2 regions of the Mesorhizobium sp. M0437 genome follow, and region 1 is predicted to be linked to the other one. Evidence: predicted binding sites of a transcription regulator. Region 1 holds the regulator's gene; the other holds the start of a gene.
What was found. Region 1 encodes LexA, which represses DNA repair genes until DNA is damaged. Its sites were predicted from a motif close to TGTTCNNNNTGTGTTCNG; they were not measured.

Region 1 (8,930 bases):
CCGCGTCGTTCATCCGGCGCATATGCACGCCGTTAAGCGCCTCGAGCTTGGCGAAGTCGAAACGGGCGGCGCCCTTGTTGACGTCGCCAATGTCGAACCATGTAATCATGTCGGCGATCGACATGATCTCATCGTCGCCGTGGCTCCAGCCAAGCCTCGCCAGATAGTTGAGCAGCGCCTCCGGCAGGTAGCCCATGGCGCGATAGGCTTCGACGCCAAGCGCACCGTGCCGCTTCGACAGCTTGGCGCCGTCGGCACCGTGGATCAACGGGATATGCGACATCGACGGCACCTCCCAGCCCATGGCGTGATAGATTACGGTCTGGCGTGCGGCGTTGGTCAAATGATCGTCGCCGCGGATGATGTGGGTGATGCCCATGTCGTGATCGTCGACGACGACGGCATGCATGTAGGTGGGATTGCCGTCCGAGCGCAGAATAATGAAATCGTCGAGATCCTTGTTGGGAAAGCGCACGTCGCCCTGGACGCGGTCATGCACCACCGTCTCGCCGTCTGTCGGCGCCTTGATGCGGATCGCCCCCTTGGCGCCGGGCGGCGCCTCCGACGGGTCGCGGTCGCGCCAGCGCCCATCATAGCGGGGCGGAAGCCCCTTGGCTCGCGCTGCCTCGCGCATCGCCTCCAGCTCCGCCGGCGTCGCGTAGCAGTAATAGGCCTTGCCCACGCGCACCAGCTCCTCGGCCACCTCGCGATGGCGCGGCGCGCGCTCGAACTGCGAGACAGGCGCGCCGTCCCAGGTGAGTCCGAGCCAGGAAAGCCCGTCGAGAATGGCTGCCGTCGCCGCATCCGTCGACCGCTCACGGTCGGTATCCTCTATACGCAGCAGCATCGTGCCGCCCGTGTGCTTGGCGTACAGCCAGTTGAACAGCGCCGTGCGCGCGCCGCCAATGTGCAGATAGCCGGTGGGCGAGGGGGCAAAACGGGTGACGACCTTATCGGGCATGGAACTCTCAGGCGGGCGAAGGAAGTGGGTTTGCGGACTTTCGCGCGTTGCGCGTTCATGTAGCATAGGAGGTCGAGGGCGCAAGGGGCAGACCCGATGGCTGTGCGAGGCCGTGGTGCGGGCGAGGGCGAGGACGTTGGCAGCGACGTCAGCGAACGCTTGCTGTTTGCCGCTCCCCCGCCTGTCCTGCCGGCACCGGCATTGCTACCTGCTCCGCGCTTCGATGCTCCGTCGCTGCCGGCCAGCGACCCAGCAACGGTTCTCGTGCCCGCGGGCGAGCCTATCGTACGCCTGCGCAGGCGTTTCCGCCTCCCGTCACCGTCCCGTATCCGCAACAGCGTAACCACAGCGGCCGGTCTGGAACTCGACCGCGGCATCGCCTTCCTGCTGGTGCCGGTGTTCCTCGCATGCGGGGTGGTCGTTTATTTCGGGCTGTCGGTGGAGCCGGCCTTTCCACAGCCGATCGCAATCGCGCTCCTCGCGACCCTTTGTGCCGTCGTCTCGCGGTCATGGCCCAGGACGCGCCTGTGCTTCATGGTGGCGCTGCTCTGCGCGCTTGGCGTACTTGCCGCCAAGTTCGAAACATGGCGTGTCGGAACGCATATGCTCGGCTCCGAAATCTCGACGCGGCTGACGGGTCGCGTCGTATCGTACGAGCCCATGGCGAGCGGCCGCATCAGGCTGACAATCGATGTGATCTCAACCGCCAGGCCGACACTGCGCTACATGCCGGAACGGGTCCGCGTTTCGGCGATGAAGATACCGGCTGAGCTGACCGCCGGTTCCGAGATCACCGGCTATGTGCGGCTGCTGCCGCCGACCGGCCCGGTGCGGCCCGACAGCTATGATTTCTCCTTCGACAGCTATTTCGCCGGTATCGGCGGCAGCGGCTTTTTTCTCGGCAATCCGAAAATCGTGTCGTCGGACAGCATGCCGCTTGCCGCGCAGCTTTCTTCCGCGATCGAAGACGCGCGTGAATCCATCGCCGACCATATCCGCAGCCGCATCGGCGGTGCCGAGGGCGAGATTGCTGCTGCGCTGATCGTCGGCGTGCGCGCCGGCATTCCCGAGGAGATCAACGAAGCGATGCGGCGCACCGGCATCTACCACATCATCTCCATCTCGGGGCTGCATATGGCGTTGGTCGCCGGCACCATCATGGCGCTGCTGCGGGGTGCCTTCGCGCTGTTTCCCGATTTCTCATCGCGACGGCCGGTCAAGAAATATGCCGCGGCCGCCGCGCTTTTTTCGATTGCGGCCTACCTCGTCTTTTCCGGCATTGTCGTGGCGGCCGAACGCAGCTTCATCATGCTGGCGGTGATGCTTATCGCCGTGCTGTTCGACCGGGCCGCGCTCACCATGCGCAACCTGGCGATCTCGGCCATCGCGGTCATCCTGGTGTCGCCGCACGAGGTGGTCGGTCCGAGTTTCCAGATGTCCTTCGCCGCGACGGCGGCCCTTGTCGGCGCCTATGCAGGCTGGTCCGATTACCGCGCCGGCAGGGCCACCACGCCGCCGCCGCGGCAGTCGCCGCTACGCTTTGCCACTCGAAAGGTCCTGCTGGGCATGTGCGGTCTGGCGATGACCTCGATCATTGCAGGGAGCGCCACGGCGCTTTTCGCCATATGGCATTTCCAGCGCGTGGCGCCGCTCAGCCTGTTCGCCAATCTGGCCATCATGCCCATCGTGTCACTGGTCGTCATGCCCTTCGCCGTTCTCAGCGCGCTGGCGATGCCGTTCGGTGCGGATGGCCCTTTTCTCTATGTCATGGGCAAGGGGCTGACGGCGATGATCGCCCTGTCCGGGTGGATCTCGGAGCGCTCGCCGATCGATGCGGTCGGGCTGATTTCGCTGAGATCCGTCCTTCTGGTGACGATCGCCCTCGTCATTGCCAGCATGGCGACGACGTGGTTGCGGCTGGCGGCACTTCCTTTTGCGCTCGCCGGCTTGCTGACGACAACGCAGACACGCATACCCGACGTATTGGTCTCGGAGGACGCACGGCTGGTCGCGCTGCCGATCGGCAGCGGTGAACTCGCGGTCAACCGGGCACGCCCGAATGAGTTCACCATCGACAACTGGAAACGCGCGCTCACATCAGAGGCTATCGTCGCGCCGGAAACACCTGGAAAGAACGACCCGCAATTCGACATTGCCGATCCGGCCGACCTACCGCCGGGCATGCCGTTCATTTGCACGGACGGCCTCTGCCTTGCCAGGCATCCATCCGGCGCGATCATCGCGCAAGCCAAGGACCGCGATACTGCGCGGCCAGCCTGCGCCTTTGCCAGCTTGATCGTCATCGACGACGCCACCGCCCATAACCCCTGCTACTACGACCGGCTGGTCCTCGTCGTCACCAAACGGCAACTGGCGCGCGCGGGAAGTGCCGCCGTCTATTTCGATCCACAAGCGGCAACACGCGCCGAGATCCGCTTCGCCGTCGAAAAATCATACCGGCCCTGGCACGTGCAGCGGAAATTTTCACGCGCGGCACGGGGCCTGCCGCCATACCGCCGGGCCGACAACCCCAAAGCCGGCGCCAAGGGCGGAGCTCAGTAGCGGCGGATCAGTCCGACGAGCTTGCCCTGCACCTTGACCCTGTCTGGTCCGAAGATGCGCGTCTCGTAGGCCGGATTGGCGGCTTCCAGGGCGATCGAGGCGCCCTTGCGGCGGAACCGCTTCAGCGTCGCTTCCTCCTCGTCGACCAGTGCCACCACGATCTCACCGGGGCTCGCCGTATCGGCATTGCGGATGATCACCGTGTCGCCGTCGAAAATGCCGGCCTCGATCATCGAATCGCCTTTGACCTCAAGCGCATAATGCTCGCCGCCCATGATCATATCCGGCGGCACCGAAATCGAATGCGTCTGGTGCTGGATGGCGTCGATCGGCACACCGGCAGCGATGCGGCCCATCACTGGGATCGAAACGGCGGCGACGACATCGTCGTCATTTCCGGCTGCGGGCACGCGCGACGATGTCGGCTTGCCTTGCCGAGGGGCGCCTTGCCCAAGACTGCCCTGGATGACACTCGGCGAGAACTTGCGTGCCGCATTGAGGCCGGGGGCGATCGAGTCAGGCAGGCGTAGCACCTCCAGCGCACGGGCCCGGTTGGGCAAACGGCGAATGAAGCCGCGCTCCTCCAGCGCCGTAATCAGCCGGTGGATTCCGGATTTGGAAGCCAGGTCGAGCGCTTCCTTCATCTCGTCGAATGAAGGCGGGATACCGCTTTCCTTCAACCTTTCGTGGATGAACATAAGCAGTTCGTGTTGTTTGCGTGTCAGCATAGCGACCCCCAACAGAATCAGAAAAACAAACCCAGAACAAACACTATCTGTTCCAGTTGTGTTCCGCAACTGTTTAAAGTTTAATGAATGCGTTAAGGCTCGGGAAACAAACGACGTCCCCTACCGGCGTACCGCATTTTCACCGCCGCGAGCCTCATCGCCTTGATTCTGCTTTCGTTTGCGCCCTTCTGGCCTCCTAGAAGGCGGCACTGGCATCGGCCGTCGGTCGGCAAAAGGCACGGAATTGAACCCGTATCGACTGTGCGGTTTGGTCAATGCACCGTGAACGAAACGAACTCAAAACGCCAACCTCGGGTTAAGTCCCGGTTTCCACCGCCTGGTCAGGCTGCTTCTCGCCGGTGGAGCCTTGCTGCGCGCAACCAAGTAATGGAAGAACAGTCGATGCGTGTCCGGCGTTGCGTTGGATCTTGGGGGAGCAGACAAATCATGACAGGAATTCCCGATCTCGTGGCCATAAAGGCGATGGATGCCGCGGATCCGCTGCGCGCGATGCGCGACCGCTTTGTGTTGCCGCAAGGAGTGATCTATCTCGACGGCAATTCGCTAGGAGCTGCTTCACGTGCCGCTTTCGATGAACTGCACAAGGCCGCGACCGAAGAATGGTCGCATGATCTCATCCGCGCATGGAACACGGCCGGCTGGTTCAACATGCCGCTTGAACTTGGCGACCAGCTCGGGCGCCTGATCGGGGCCGCGGCCGGCCAGACAGTGGTCTGCGACACGACATCGGTCAATATCTACAAGCTGCTGCACGCCGCCATGGCCATGCGACCGGAGCGGCAGGTCATCGTCGCCGAGGGCGATAGTTTTCCGACGGACCTCTACATGGCCGAGGGTGTGGTTTCGACGCGAAAAGATACGCTGCTGCGCCTCTCGGGAGTCGACGCGCCGACCATCGAAGAGCTGATCGACGAACGCACCGCTGTGGTGCTGGTCAACCACGTCAACTATAAGTCGGGCGAACTGCGCGACATGCCGGCGCTGACGCGCAGGGCTCAGGAAGCCGGGGCGATGATCGTCTGGGATCTCTGCCACACTGCCGGCGCGATGCCAGTCGAACTCGACAAGGCAAACGCCGATTTTGCCGTTGGCTGCACCTACAAATATCTGAATGGCGGCCCGGGCGCGCCTGCCTTCATCTATGCGGCTGAGCGGCATCTTTCCGACATCCAGCAGCCGCTCACCGGCTGGTGGGGCCATGCACGGCCCTTCGCCTTCGAGCCAGGCTATGCGGCCGGCACCGGCATCCGCCGGTTTCTGTGCGGCACACAGCCGGTCCTGTCGATGCGCACGCTGAAGGGCGCGCTCGACATCTGGAACGATGTCGACATGACGGCGGTGCGCAAGAAGAGCATCGCGCTGGCGGATCTGTTCATCGAGCTTGTCGAGGCAAAGTGCGGCACTTACGGGCTCACGCTCGAAAGCACGCGCGATGGGGAAAAACGCGGCAGCCAGATTTCATTCATGCATGAGCATGGCTACCAGGTCATGCGCGCGCTGATCGAACGTGGCGTGATCGGCGATTTTCGCGCGCCATCGACCATGCGCTTCGGCTTCACCCCGCTCTATGTCGGCTATGCCGATGTCTGGCAGGCCGCCAAAGTGCTTGAGGACATCCTGCACACCGGTGCGTGGAAGGATGCGCGCTTCGCCATCAAAGCAGCTGTCACTTGAGATTGATGCGAGAGCTGGAATCGTGAGGCTGGCGACGACGCGCCGCGCGATGCTTACGGCTACGCTGCAGGGCCATATGCCAGGGAGGGCGCAGGGTGTTCGAACGTCACATTGCCGATTGGGACAACGCCTATGCCAACAGCGCCAACATAGCCGGCAGCGATCGCTGGCCGGCGGCCTGGATCGAGCCCGCGCGGGTTTTCCGCGACGTGCTTTCGACCGAGGGCAGGGCGCGGCTCGACATGGCCTATGGCGACAATCCACGCAACCGGCTCGATCTTTTCCTGCCGGCCATCAAGCCCAAGGGACTCGTGGTGTTCGTTCATGGCGGCTACTGGATGGAATTCGACAAGAATTTCTGGTCGCATCTTGCCGCTGGCCCTGTTGATCGCGGCTATGCGGTGGCGATGCCGTCCTACACGCTCTGTCCGCAGATACGCATTGGCGGCATCGTCAAGGAAGTCGGCGCGGCGATCGGCAAGGCGGCGGCGATCGTTGCAGGGCCGCTGATGCTGACCGGGCACTCGGCCGGCGGCCATCTTGTTAGCCGGATGGTTACGGCGACGACGCCGCTGGCGCCCGAAGTCGTCCGGCGCGTTCGTCATGTAGTGTCGATCTCGGGGGTGCACGATTTGCGCACTAAAATGCGCACCGGCATGAACGAGACGCTGGCGATCGATGAGGCCGAGGCGCAGGCCGAAAGCCCGGTGCTGCTGCGCCCGATGGACAAGGCCCGCCTGACCTGCTGGGCCGGCGGCGGCGAGCGCGCTGAATTCCTGCGTCAGAGCGCGTTGCTGGCCAACATCTGGATCGGCCTGGGTACCGCGACCAGCTCGGTGGTCGAGCCTGACCGGCATCATTTCAACATCATCGACGGTTTGGCCGATCCAGACCATCCGCTGACCCGGACCTTGATTTCGGAGTGAGGCAGGTTCAGCGTAGCATCAGTACGTCGCAGGGGGAGCCCGCCGCCGCGGCAGGCGCGAACGGCGCGCGAACGATCAGCCCGTCGGCATCGGCCAGCATTTTCAGCATCGAGGAGTCCTGGATGCCGAACGGCGTCGCCACGAGCGTACCGGCGTCATCAATGACAACAGCCCGCACATAATCTTGCCTGAGATCGTTGGCCGGCATGGCGGCACCGAGCCGTGCCCGACGTATATCCTGCTGAAAGGCGCGGCCGCCGAGCCGCGCCAGCAGCGGCTTCAGGAAGAGCTGAGTGCAGACCAGGCTTGCCACCGGATTGCCGGGCAGGCCGATGCAGCGAATGTCTCCCAGCCGCCCGAACATCAGTGGCTTGCCCGGCCGCATGGCGATCTTCCAGAAATCGAGCGTCATGCCTTGCCCGGTCAGCACCTCATGGACGAAGTCGTGGTCACCGACCGAGGCACCGCCCAGCGTGACGATGACGTTCGCGCCAGCCTTCACGGCCTTTTCAACCAGCGCAGCGATCGCCTCCCTGCGGTCCGGCGCGATGCCAAGGTCGAGCGCGCGCGCACCGACCGACTGTGCGGCAGCGGCGACACCATAGGCGTTGGAGGAGATGATCTGGTCGGGGCCAAGATCGCTGCCCGGCGGCAGCAATTCGTCGCCGGTGGCGATGATGGCGACCAGCGGCCGTTTGACCACGCGCACCTCGGGGTGATTGGCCGATGCCGCCAGCGATAAGGCCGCCGGGTCGAGCAGGCGGCCTTTGGGCAGCAGGACATCGCCCTTGGCGAAATCGAGCCCGAGGCGGCGGATGTTGCGCCCCTGCACCGTCGGTTCCGTCACTTCGACGCTGCTGCCACCGAGATCGCGGGCGTTCTCCTGGATGACGATAGTGTCGGCGCCTTCGGGAAGCGGTGCGCCGGTAAAGATGCGCACGGCCTGCCGCTGCTGCACCGTTCCGGCAAAGCCGCGTCCGGCCGGCGCCATGCCGACCACCGAAAGCCTTGCCGGTACGGACGCGATATCGGCCGCCCGCACGGCATAGCCGTCCATGGCGGAGGCGTTGAACGGCGGCTGGGTGCGGAGCGCCACAACCGGCTCCGCCAGCACGCGGTCGGCGGCATCCAGCAGTGCGACGCGTTCGCCCGGCAGCGCTGCTGCGCCGTCCAGCAGGCGCTCGAGCGCCTCGGCAACTGGGACCAGCGCCATTATCGGCCTGCCTCGGTGGCCCCGTCTCCGGTGATCTTGTAGTCGCCGGATTTGCCGCCGGTCTTTTCGACCAGCCTGATGCCGGAGATGACCATGGCGCGGTCGACCGCCTTGGCCATGTCGTAGATGGTCAGGCAAGCGACCGAGACGGCACTCAGAGCCTCCATCTCAACGCCGGTCTTGCCGGTGACGCGGGTCAATGCTGTCACCTTCAGGCCGGGCAGCGCGGCGTCCGCCTCGATATCGACAGATATCCTGGTCAGCAGCAGCGGATGGCAAAGCGGGATCAGTTCATGCGTCTTCTTGGCCGCCATGATGCCGGCAATGCGCGCGGTGCCCAGCACGTCGCCCTTCTTGGCGTCGCCGGCGAGGATCATGTCCAGCGTCTCGGGCCGCATCGCGACAAAACCTTCTGCGACTGCCGTGCGCACCGTCTCAGCCTTGTCGCCGACATCGACCATGTTGGCTTCGCCCTGCGCGCCAAGATGGGTGAGGGCGGCCGCCATCCTCAAACGGCCTCTGCCGGCGCCTTGCCCGTCAACAGCAGGCGCGTTGCCGCGGCCACGTCCTGCTGGCGCATCAGGCTCTCGCCGACCAGGAAAGTCGCAATGCCGCTCTGCTCCAGCCGGCGGCAATCGTCGTGCGAAAAGATACCGCTCTCGCTGACCAGATGGCGGTCGGCCGGCACCATCGCTACCAGCCGCTCCGAGGTCTGTAGGCTGGTTTCGAAGGTCCGGAGATTGCGGTTGTTGATTCCGATCAGCCGCGACGACAGCTGCAGCGCGCGTTCCATTTCAGCCTCGTCATGCACTTCGACCAGCGCGTCCATGCCGAGCCCGAACGCT
Region 2 (8,930 bases), on a different contig from region 1:
GGGTTCATCGCGTCGGCGAGCGACATGCTGCGAGCGAAGTTCTGCTGCATCTTGACGTCGCGTATCGGGATCTCGCCTGTGTCGGTACCGAAAAAGACGACCTCGATGCCCTTCTCCAGAACGCCGGCTTCCTCAAGGATCGGGGCGAGCGGCGTCCCTGCCCAGCGAGCATTGCCGATGCCGCCGGTGAAAAAGGGAAACCCGTGGTTGCCCGAGCATTCCACCGTGAAAACGACCTCCTGCCGCGGTCGCGCCCTGATGTCGGCGAGCGTTAACTCGAGGGGCTTCTTGACCAGGCCTCCGATCTCCATCGACCATGTCTTCTCGTCGATCGTTGGTCGGTTGAAATGCGAGATGCTGAAGAACTTGTCGTTTGGCGTTATCCAGCTATCCAAGTCCTCCCAGACAAGCTGCTTCTGGATACCCACCGGATCGGGATTTTCGGTCGGCTGATCCAGCCATCGAATAACTTCCTCGTTCGGCCGTGTTGGAAAAGCGTAAGCCCGGCGCGAGGTATAGAGAGCAGCAATTGCGGCAAGAGCCGCGCTTCCTTGAACAAGAAGTTCTCTGCGCTGAAAATCAGGCATGTTGTTTACCTCCCAGTTGATCCGGAACGGGCTGCAACGTGCCTTAGCCGTAGCCTGATCACGGATAGGCGACACAATGTGAGGTCTGCCCACCCGGAAGTATCCGGGTAGGTCAGACAATCACCGACGCAAGTCAAGCATGTGAAGCATTGCACGAAACGTTAGCTCGCGTTTCGCACGCTAAGAGTGCGCCTTTGAGAAGGAACTGTCCACAACTTGGACGGGACATGATGATGATTGCAGCATTCCATGCCGATTTCCGGTCCTGCCAAAATCGTTGCTGCTCTGATCGCTGCCGAACGCCCGCTTCTGGGTCATTTCCGGACTTTCGCGGGTTCTCGTCGAACCGGTGTTTCCTGCCGGCCCATGGGTTGGCCGTGCGGCCGGCACCGCCCTGGTCGCTTGGGGCGGCGCAACGCTTTTGGTCTGACGACCAGGGCCGCCTCGAATGTCGCATTTGCAGGAGGAGGCGGGCCCGGGCGGCACATCAGAACCAATCTGCATAACGAGGTGGCCAGCAAGCAGGCCGCCCGGCTCGGGCGCGGCTGAATCAATCACACGTGAACCATTCGCCGACCGAGCGGGGACACCCTAATTGGTGGTGACTTGCGTCACCGCCACGCCGGTTATCCTGCCGTTGCCGGCTGTGTAGGTGAGCGTCTGCGTGACCGTGGCGTCCTTCTGGTCGGGAGACGAAGCAGGATAAGAGGCGGCGAAGCCGAAATGGCCGTAACGATCGGGCTTGGCGGCGCCAAATTTCGCGGCCACGTCGCTCAGCGGCGCTCCGACGCCGGGCGTATCGAGTTCAATAGCTGTCAGGCTGGCAGGCGCGCCGGCGCATCCTTCCGGCACCTTGCCTTCCGGGTTCGGCTGCAGGGCGACGGACAGGACACCATGGTCGGAGCCACCCATCTCGCCGGATACGAACCAGAAGATCGACGGCGATCCGCCGGCGTCGGGGCCGGCATAGCAAAGCCAGTGGCGTGAATCTCCGGCGTCACCTTCATCGTGCATCGCTCCGCCGAAGGCTTTTTCGACATCGGCAAGCGTGGTTTCCTCAAGCTTTATCTCCAGCGGCCCGGCCTTGACCTGCTTGAACAGCGGGCTGGCCAGCGGCGAGTTGATATCGCCCAGGGATGGAATCGCCCGGTCCGGGTTGAGCGGCTTGGCCAGCGTCGTTGCATTGGTCACCAATCCGGCAACGATGAGTGCGAAATATCCGGCGTTCTGTCCCATGCCGATCTCCTGTCGTTCGAAGTGAGGGCGGAAGGATTTGCGAGCGGGTGCTACCCTGTCTGGTTGATACCCAAACCGGTGCACGACGAACTGGTCCCAAGATAAATTCACAACGGCGCAGCCTTCAACGTCATTCCGGCGACTTGGCAACCAAAGTGTAATCGAGGCTCACAATTCCTTTTCGGCCAGCTCGCGAAACGCGTCGGGAACCGACCGCTGTAGCTCGAGCGCGACCGAGGCGTAGCCCACCGCCTCCCAGCCGAAGCGGTCGCGGATCTTGTCGACGGCGCGATCCGCGGTCCAGCGCGCCGCGCCCTTGCTGGTGCCGGGGCGGCGGCGATCGTCGTCGAGCCCGAGCGGCAGTTCCAGTTGCAGGCCGGCATGCTGCTCCAGATGCGATACGGCGATCGCCAGCAGCGAGATTGTCTTTTCGTGCGGATGGTCGATGAGCACCTTGCGCACCAGCGCCTCGGCGATCTCGGCCAGCATGGCGGTCGCCGAAATCGGCTGATCGAGCGTGATCGAGCGCGTCACCGAGCGCAAATCGGCAAAGCGGACGCGAACCGTCACTGTACGGCCGGGCCGGGATTTCGCCCGCAATCTTGTGGCGACCCTGTCGGCCAGATGCAGCAAAGCCGGCACGAAGACCTGCTCCTCGGCCGGTTTTCGGCCAAGCGCCGACTGCGCACCCGCCGAGCGCGCCCGGCGCTGCGTCTCGAGCTTGCGCGGATCGCGGTTCCACGCCAGCGCGTTGAGTTTCTCTCCCGCCGCCGACCCGAGCAGGCGCTCAAGCGCCCCACCATTGGTCTTCGCCAGCTCGCCGATGGTGTTGACGCCGATGCCGGCCAGCCGCTGCCTGGTGACCGGGCCGACGCCCCACATCAGCTCGACCGGCAGGTGGTGCAGGAATTCCAGCTCGTGGCGCGGATCGACCACCACCAGCCCGTCCGGTTTTGCGACCTGTGAGGCGATCTTGGCCAGATGCTTGGTGCGGGCTACGCCGACCGAGATCGGCAGGCCGAGCTCGGCCCGCACGCGGCGGCGGATCTTGCCGGCGATCTCGGCCGGCGAGCCGAACAAATGGGTGCAGCCGGCGACGTCGGCAAAGGCCTCGTCGATCGAAATCCGCTCGACCACCGGCGTGAAATCGCCGAGCACCTTGATTGCCGCATCGCCCAGCCGCTGATAGTCCTTGAAATGGCCGCCGACGAAGACGAGTTGCGGGCAGAGTTCCCGCGCCCGCCGTCCCGGCATACCGCCGCGCACGCCGAACGCCTTGGCTTCATAGGATGCGGCAAGCACTACCCCGCCGCCGACGGCAATCGGCTTGCCGCGCAAGGCCGGGTCGAGCAACTGTTCGACCGAGGCATAGAAGGCATCCAGATCCGCGTGGAGGATGTTGGCTTCCATCCGGCCCGTTCGCCCGCGGCGGTTCGAACGCCGCATTGTCTCGAGTTGTGGTGAGAACATAAAGAGAACATTGTGGGTGGATTGTCAAGCAGCGCGGAGGCTGCCGCAGATGACGAGCGCACGGCAAATGTTCAGCCGCGCAGCCGATCGCGCGCCTGCATCAGCGCGAATCCCAACAGGTTCTCGCCGCGCCACAGCAGCGGGTTCACCGCCCTCTCGTCATCCGCCGCAAGGCCGATACCCCACACCCGGTCGACAGGGCTCGCCTCGACCAGCACCCGGTCATGCGTCGACAACAGATATTCGCGCAGCGCCGCGTTCTGACGGAACTTCTGAAAGCTCCCTTCAGTGACGATGCGATATTTGTCTGCATCCCATTTGGTGCCATCGAAGCCGCTCACCTGGCGGCCAAGCTGCTTTGCCTGCTTGGGGCTCGCCGCCCTGAGGATTTGTGTTGCCGTCGGAGCATCACCGAACAGTCGTGCCTTCTCGGCCATCATCCAGTGTTCGGCAGTCGGATAGCTCAAGCCATCGACGGTAAAAGGCGCATGCCACCACTGGCTGAAGCACGACGTGCTTATTCGGCCGTCCTTAGACGGCTGATGGCCCCAGAAGAACAGGAACTTCTGCCGGGGCTTTGCGCGAAAGGTTTTCTCAAGCCAGGTTCGGTCGTAAATCATGGGCGGATGGAGCAGGGCGAAAGGCCGGCTTGTCAATGCTCCATCCAGAGTGGGTAGCGAAGATGAGCGGTCGGCGCTGAATGCGATGAAATGCTGATCTACAGCGCCATCTTGTAGCCGAGATGACTGGCGGTGAAGCCGAGGCGCTCGTAAAAAGCGTGGGCCTCCCGTCGACCTTTGTCCGTGGTGAGCTGGACGAAGCTGCAATTGCGCGAACGGCATGTTTCAATCGCCCATTCGATCATCAGCTTGCCGACGCCGCGCGAGCGCCATTGCCGCGCGACGCGAACGCCTTCGATCTGGCCGCGCCAGGCGCCTTTTCTCGAAATGCCTGGAAGGAAGCTGAGCTGCAGCGTTCCGACCACTTGCCCGGCGTTGACCGCGACGGCCAGCAACTGGTTGGGATCGGTATCGATTGCGCTGAAGGCATCGAGATAGGATGGCGCAAGCGGCGTGGACGGGTCTTCCCGGTCTGCGCCGAGCACATCGTCCGCAAGCATTGCAACGATCGCCGGCAGGTCGGGCGCCTGCGCGCGACGGAATTCGATCTCGCTCATCGCGCGGAGACATACGGCGCGGTGTCGGCGATCGCAACATCCGTTTTGCAAGGGAGGCCCGCGCGCCTTCAGGTCGCCTCGAGCGCCCAGAGGCGATGGCCGTAGCGGCGGAAGAAGCGGGCGAAGAGGCGTTGCTGCCTGGCGCGGGCGAAGTCGGCGGTGCGCCTTTCCTGTCGCCAGCGCGGCATGTTGCGGAACATCGACAGGAAGCGGGCGGCGTCCTCGATCGCCTCCTCGGCCGACTGCGCCGGGCGGATCGCCGCCAGGAACAAAGCGCGGCTCGGCTTCATCCGGTCGATCGCCGACTTGCGCTGGCCATGGCCCTGGCGCGCCGTGCGGATGCCGTCCTGGCGGATGGCTGCGAAGGCAGCAAGCATGGCCGGGCTGTGGCCGGCATAACCGCAGGCCTGGGCGAACTGGGCGAGGTCCATCGTCACTCCCTTGCTTGCCGGCCGACGGAGCGGCCGCGGTTCTGTTGCTCGCGCCGATTTCCAGCCCTGCACGAGATAGAAGCATAACTCAAGTACCTGAACAAGTGAAACTTTCACGTTGGTGCAAGCGGAACCGACTCGACTCCGCCCCGAAAACCGATAATGATGTGAACAAAGCAGGAACAATGATGGGGATGGCTATGGCATTAGCGGGCAGGGAAGCGACGATCGCGGATGTTGTCTCGATTGCCGTCGAGTGCATCGATTGCGGCCGCAACAGGTGGTGGAAACCGGCCGAACTCAAGCGGCATGGGGTGAGGCCGGAGACACCGCTGGCCGCACTTTCGGGGCGCCTGATCTGCAAGGCCTGCCGGGCCGACGGCCTGCCGGGCGCCGCCGTCTCGATCCAGGCCGCCTTCATCGACGACCGGCAGCGGACCCGCGCCGAGGCGCGCCTGCTCAACGGTCGAGAGCTGCAGTCGAGGCGGGCTTGAGGGGGCGGGCGTGCTGCTCTTCCCTTCTCCCCTTGTGGGAGAAGGTGGCCGAGCGAAGCTCGGTCGGATGAGGGGTGTTGGACGGATCGCTACCTTGATGGCGTAAGTGCTTAAAAATCGCTTCTACATTTCCTCCGCCGCGTTCCTTCCAGCACCCCTCATCCGGCTCGGCGCTGTGCGCCGATCCACCTTCTCCCACAAGGGGAGAAGGCAACAAGCCCTCAATACCCCAGCAGTTCCTTGAGCGGGATGACGCGGAAGACGTTCTTGATGGCGTAGCGGTTGAAGGACAGCGTCTTGGGCGGGTTGTACTGTTCGACGATCAGCTCGGCGGCGGTGCGCTTGACCAGCTTCTTGATGAAGGCCTTGCCGTTTTGCTCGTTCTCCTCGGGCAGGGTCTCGATCACCACATGGTCGCCGGGCAACGCTTCGCGGCCGCCGCAATAGATCATCTCGCCGGGCTCGTAGCGCGGCACCATCGAATCGCTCAGCACGTGCAGCGCAAACACATTGCGCAGATGCCGGATCCCCGGCGGCCGCTGGACATAGCCGGCCGGCTGGCCGTTGAAGGTGAAGTCGCCATCGTCGCCGCCGACGGCGGTACCGAGAAGCTGGATGTCCATCGGCCCGGCGGGCAGGGGGCCGGGATCGGTGACGATCTCGGCATCGGCGACCGGTCCGGCATCTTCGAGGAAAACGACCTCGCCCTTGCCGAGCGCCACCGGGTCGACGCGCAGGAAAGCGGCGGTCTTCAAAAGGTTCTCGGTCTTGGGCAGGTTGCGCCCGGTCTCCCAATTGCCGACGGCAGCGACGTCGGTGTCGTTGTGCTCGGCAATGTGACGCATCACCAGGCCGCGCTGCTTGCGCGCCCGGCGGATCGCCGCTCCGACCTTGATCGACAGTGCAGTTTTCGCCATGGCTCCATCTGAGGCATAAGATTCGGTTCGTCTATGCAAGAATCGCTTGCATTATGATTTGAGTTATGCTCTTATGTAGGCATGCACAAGTCGCTTCGCCAGCTTTCGGTCCTTGAATCCGCCGTTCAGCGCGCCGGCAGCGCTCGCCTGGAGGCGGTAGCGCAACCGATCGCCGGGGCCATGCATGTGCCAACCCTTTCCCCTTCGTCGCGGCTGTCCTCCTCCCCGGCCGGGACGATGCCCGAGGCTCGCGCCTCGGATCCGGCAGCGCAAGCGGCCGGAACGGCCGGAGCCGTTCCCCTCACGGCTCCGGCCACGAATTGCCTGCCGGCCGGCAATGCGGAAGCCGCGGTTTCCTGCATCCGCACCGAAGACGGCACGGTCATCGCCTTCGACAAGCGGACGGGCAAGGCAGCGTCCGGCGCAACAAGGCAGGGCGGCCGAGATGAAGCTCGATCGCAGCAGACCACGCGAAGGCTGACCGGCTTTCGAGCCTGAGGCCGGCAAAGCCGGCGCCGCACACAGCCATTTTTGCAGGGAATGAAACATCATGGCCGCCCGCTATTCCGCCTTGGAACTGGAACAAATCGAGAACTGGCTGACGAGCGGACTGTCGGCCGCGAAGATCGCCACCCGGTTGACCGCGCTGCGCGGCCGCCCGGCCTCGCGTGCAGCCATCATCGGCATCGTCCACCGCACCGCCCGTTTGCGCATCATCGGCCTTGCCAGATCGAAGGGCTGGTGTGGTGGACGCTCTGGCGGCCGGCTCGGAAATTCGGCGCCTGAGCCATCCAGCACTGCTGATCAGGCGGAGTCGGCTCCGAAGGCCGAGCCACGCTGCCGCCCGGCAAGGCTGTCGGCCCGGCTGGCGCCGCCGGCCTGGCAGCCGGGTCCGGCTCGGATCACCGGGACCGATGGCGCACCGCTCGAAATGCCGGCGCCGCGCCCGATCGCCGCCAGCGGCCGCCAGCCGCATTTCGCCGCCATGCGCTTCATCGATTGCCTGTTCGAGCGCTGCCGCGCGCCGCTCGACACGACGCCGCAGGAGGATGCGGAAAACGACGCTCCCGGCAGCCGGCCAGGTTTGGACATGCTGTGCTGCGGAATGCGCACGAACCCATCGAAAGCTACTGCGCCTATCACGCTGCGCGCTTCCTGCGCACGCTGCCGGCCGAAGCGATTTGAGCCCGCTGCAATGAGGCTGGAAGTTAGCCAGAGCCCGACGACCAAAACCCAGGAGGACCGAGCCGATGAGCACCAAAACCGCCCAAAAGGTCAAAGCCAGGCCACCGAGATTGCCGAAAGGCGAGGCCGAGCAGGTGCGCATCCGCAAGGAGATCGGCCATGATTTCGCACTGAAGGACGATCGGTTCGGCCGCAAGCGGCTGGCGAAGGGGACGCAGGAAGGAGCGCGCCTCTATGAGGTCTCCAATGACGGCCACACAGCGGCCGGCGGCATCGTGCGGGTGCGCAACGTCGACCCGCTGAGCGGCCTCACCTCGCTGTCGCGCCAGCAGCGCGAGGCGGGCATGCGCTACCGCCAGGATTTCCGCAACTCGTCCGAGGCAACCGCCAAGCCGATGGCCTGGGCCGAGCGCGTCGACGGCGGCCGCACCGGCAGCGGCGTCGCCGAACACATCCTGTCCGCCGGCCGCGACCATGCCGAGGCCACCAGGGCGCTTGCCCACTGGGAGATCGCCGGCATCGTGCAAAAGGTCTGCTGTGCCGACGCAACGGTCAAGAGCCTGGCCGAACAGGCCGGCGAGCCGCGCGACGTGGTGGTGAAACTACTCAAGATCGGGCTCGACATATTGGCCGTGCATTACGGCATGATGCTGATGCGCAAGCCGAGGTGAGAAGCCCCGCCGATCCGGCCGGCACTACCGGCCGGATCGATCCGTCAACGACGGCAGACACGGATTCTTTCGATAATCCGGTGGTGATGACGCCAGTGCCTGATGACTTCGGTGTGGCAGCGCCGGTGGTACCGGTACCGGTAGCGCGGCGCGTAGTCCTCGTTATAGACATCATAGCGGTAACGGGGGACGTACTCATCGTCGTAATCGGAATACCGATGGTGGCGATAGTAATAGTCGTCGTCGTCATAGCCGTTGCCGATGCCGATTGTGACGCTGCCGCCGGCATTCGCCGGGCCGATCACGGAAGCCGCCGATGCGATGGCGATCACCGAGGCAAGCAGGAGCTTCTTCATAGCTACCTCCTTCTTTAACGTCCCTCTAATAGAAAAACCCCCGAGGGGCAGCCTCGTTCCATAGATTGGCAAGATGTAACGAACGGACGAGCCCGAAGTTTAGCGCCTGCTGGCGCGAAAACGCCGCTGGCTGCGCCGGGGTCGGATCGTCGACGCAGCGTGGCCGCTCCTCTCATCAAACAGCGGCAATCGCGCGTCAGTCCCGTTTTTTGCCGACGTCTGCCTACAGAACATGGCCCAATTCAAGCAAAACGAACGCGGTCGCACCCAGCACAGCGAGGGCGTAGGCCGCATAAAGAACAAGCAGCATTACCTCAAAGTCCCGGACGAAGCTTGCGGCAATCCTGGTCTCCTTAGGTTCCGTTTTCTCGATGCGGTCGGTTTCCAGCTCCTCCGTTGCCACGAC

Region 2: dinB (DNA polymerase IV) is a predicted target of LexA. The motif match lies at 3,286-3,303, and genes of this name have one in related genera.

What each region holds. Positions count from the first base shown of each region.
Region 1 is NZ_JAMYRK010000066.1:2,978-11,907, forward strand. It holds gene gltX (glutamate--tRNA ligase) at 1-961, opposite strand, end outside; gene NKI72_RS28265 (ComEC/Rec2 family competence protein) at 1,058-3,523, shown strand; gene lexA (transcriptional repressor LexA) at 3,517-4,251, opposite strand; gene kynU (kynureninase) at 4,699-5,946, shown strand; gene NKI72_RS28280 (hormone-sensitive lipase) at 6,042-6,872, shown strand; gene NKI72_RS28285 (molybdopterin molybdotransferase MoeA) at 6,880-8,085, opposite strand; gene moaC (cyclic pyranopterin monophosphate synthase MoaC) at 8,085-8,591, opposite strand; gene trpC (indole-3-glycerol phosphate synthase TrpC) at 8,594-8,930, opposite strand, start outside.
Region 2 is NZ_JAMYRK010000018.1:29,203-38,132, reverse strand. It holds gene NKI72_RS13940 (sulfite oxidase) at 1-587, opposite strand, end outside; gene NKI72_RS13935 (hypothetical protein) at 1,179-1,823, opposite strand; gene dinB (DNA polymerase IV) at 1,992-3,233, opposite strand; gene ybiA (riboflavin biosynthesis intermediates N-glycosidase) at 3,365-3,913, opposite strand; gene NKI72_RS13920 (GNAT family N-acetyltransferase) at 4,012-4,470, opposite strand; gene NKI72_RS13915 (hypothetical protein) at 4,539-4,901, opposite strand; gene NKI72_RS13910 (hypothetical protein) at 5,096-5,395, shown strand; gene NKI72_RS13905 (XRE family transcriptional regulator) at 5,617-6,312, opposite strand; gene NKI72_RS13900 (hypothetical protein) at 6,550-6,810, shown strand; gene NKI72_RS13895 (hypothetical protein) at 6,874-7,029, opposite strand; gene NKI72_RS13890 (hypothetical protein) at 7,117-7,404, opposite strand; gene NKI72_RS13885 (DUF6456 domain-containing protein) at 7,563-8,168, shown strand; gene NKI72_RS13880 (hypothetical protein) at 8,213-8,524, opposite strand; gene NKI72_RS13875 (hypothetical protein) at 8,748-8,930, opposite strand, start outside.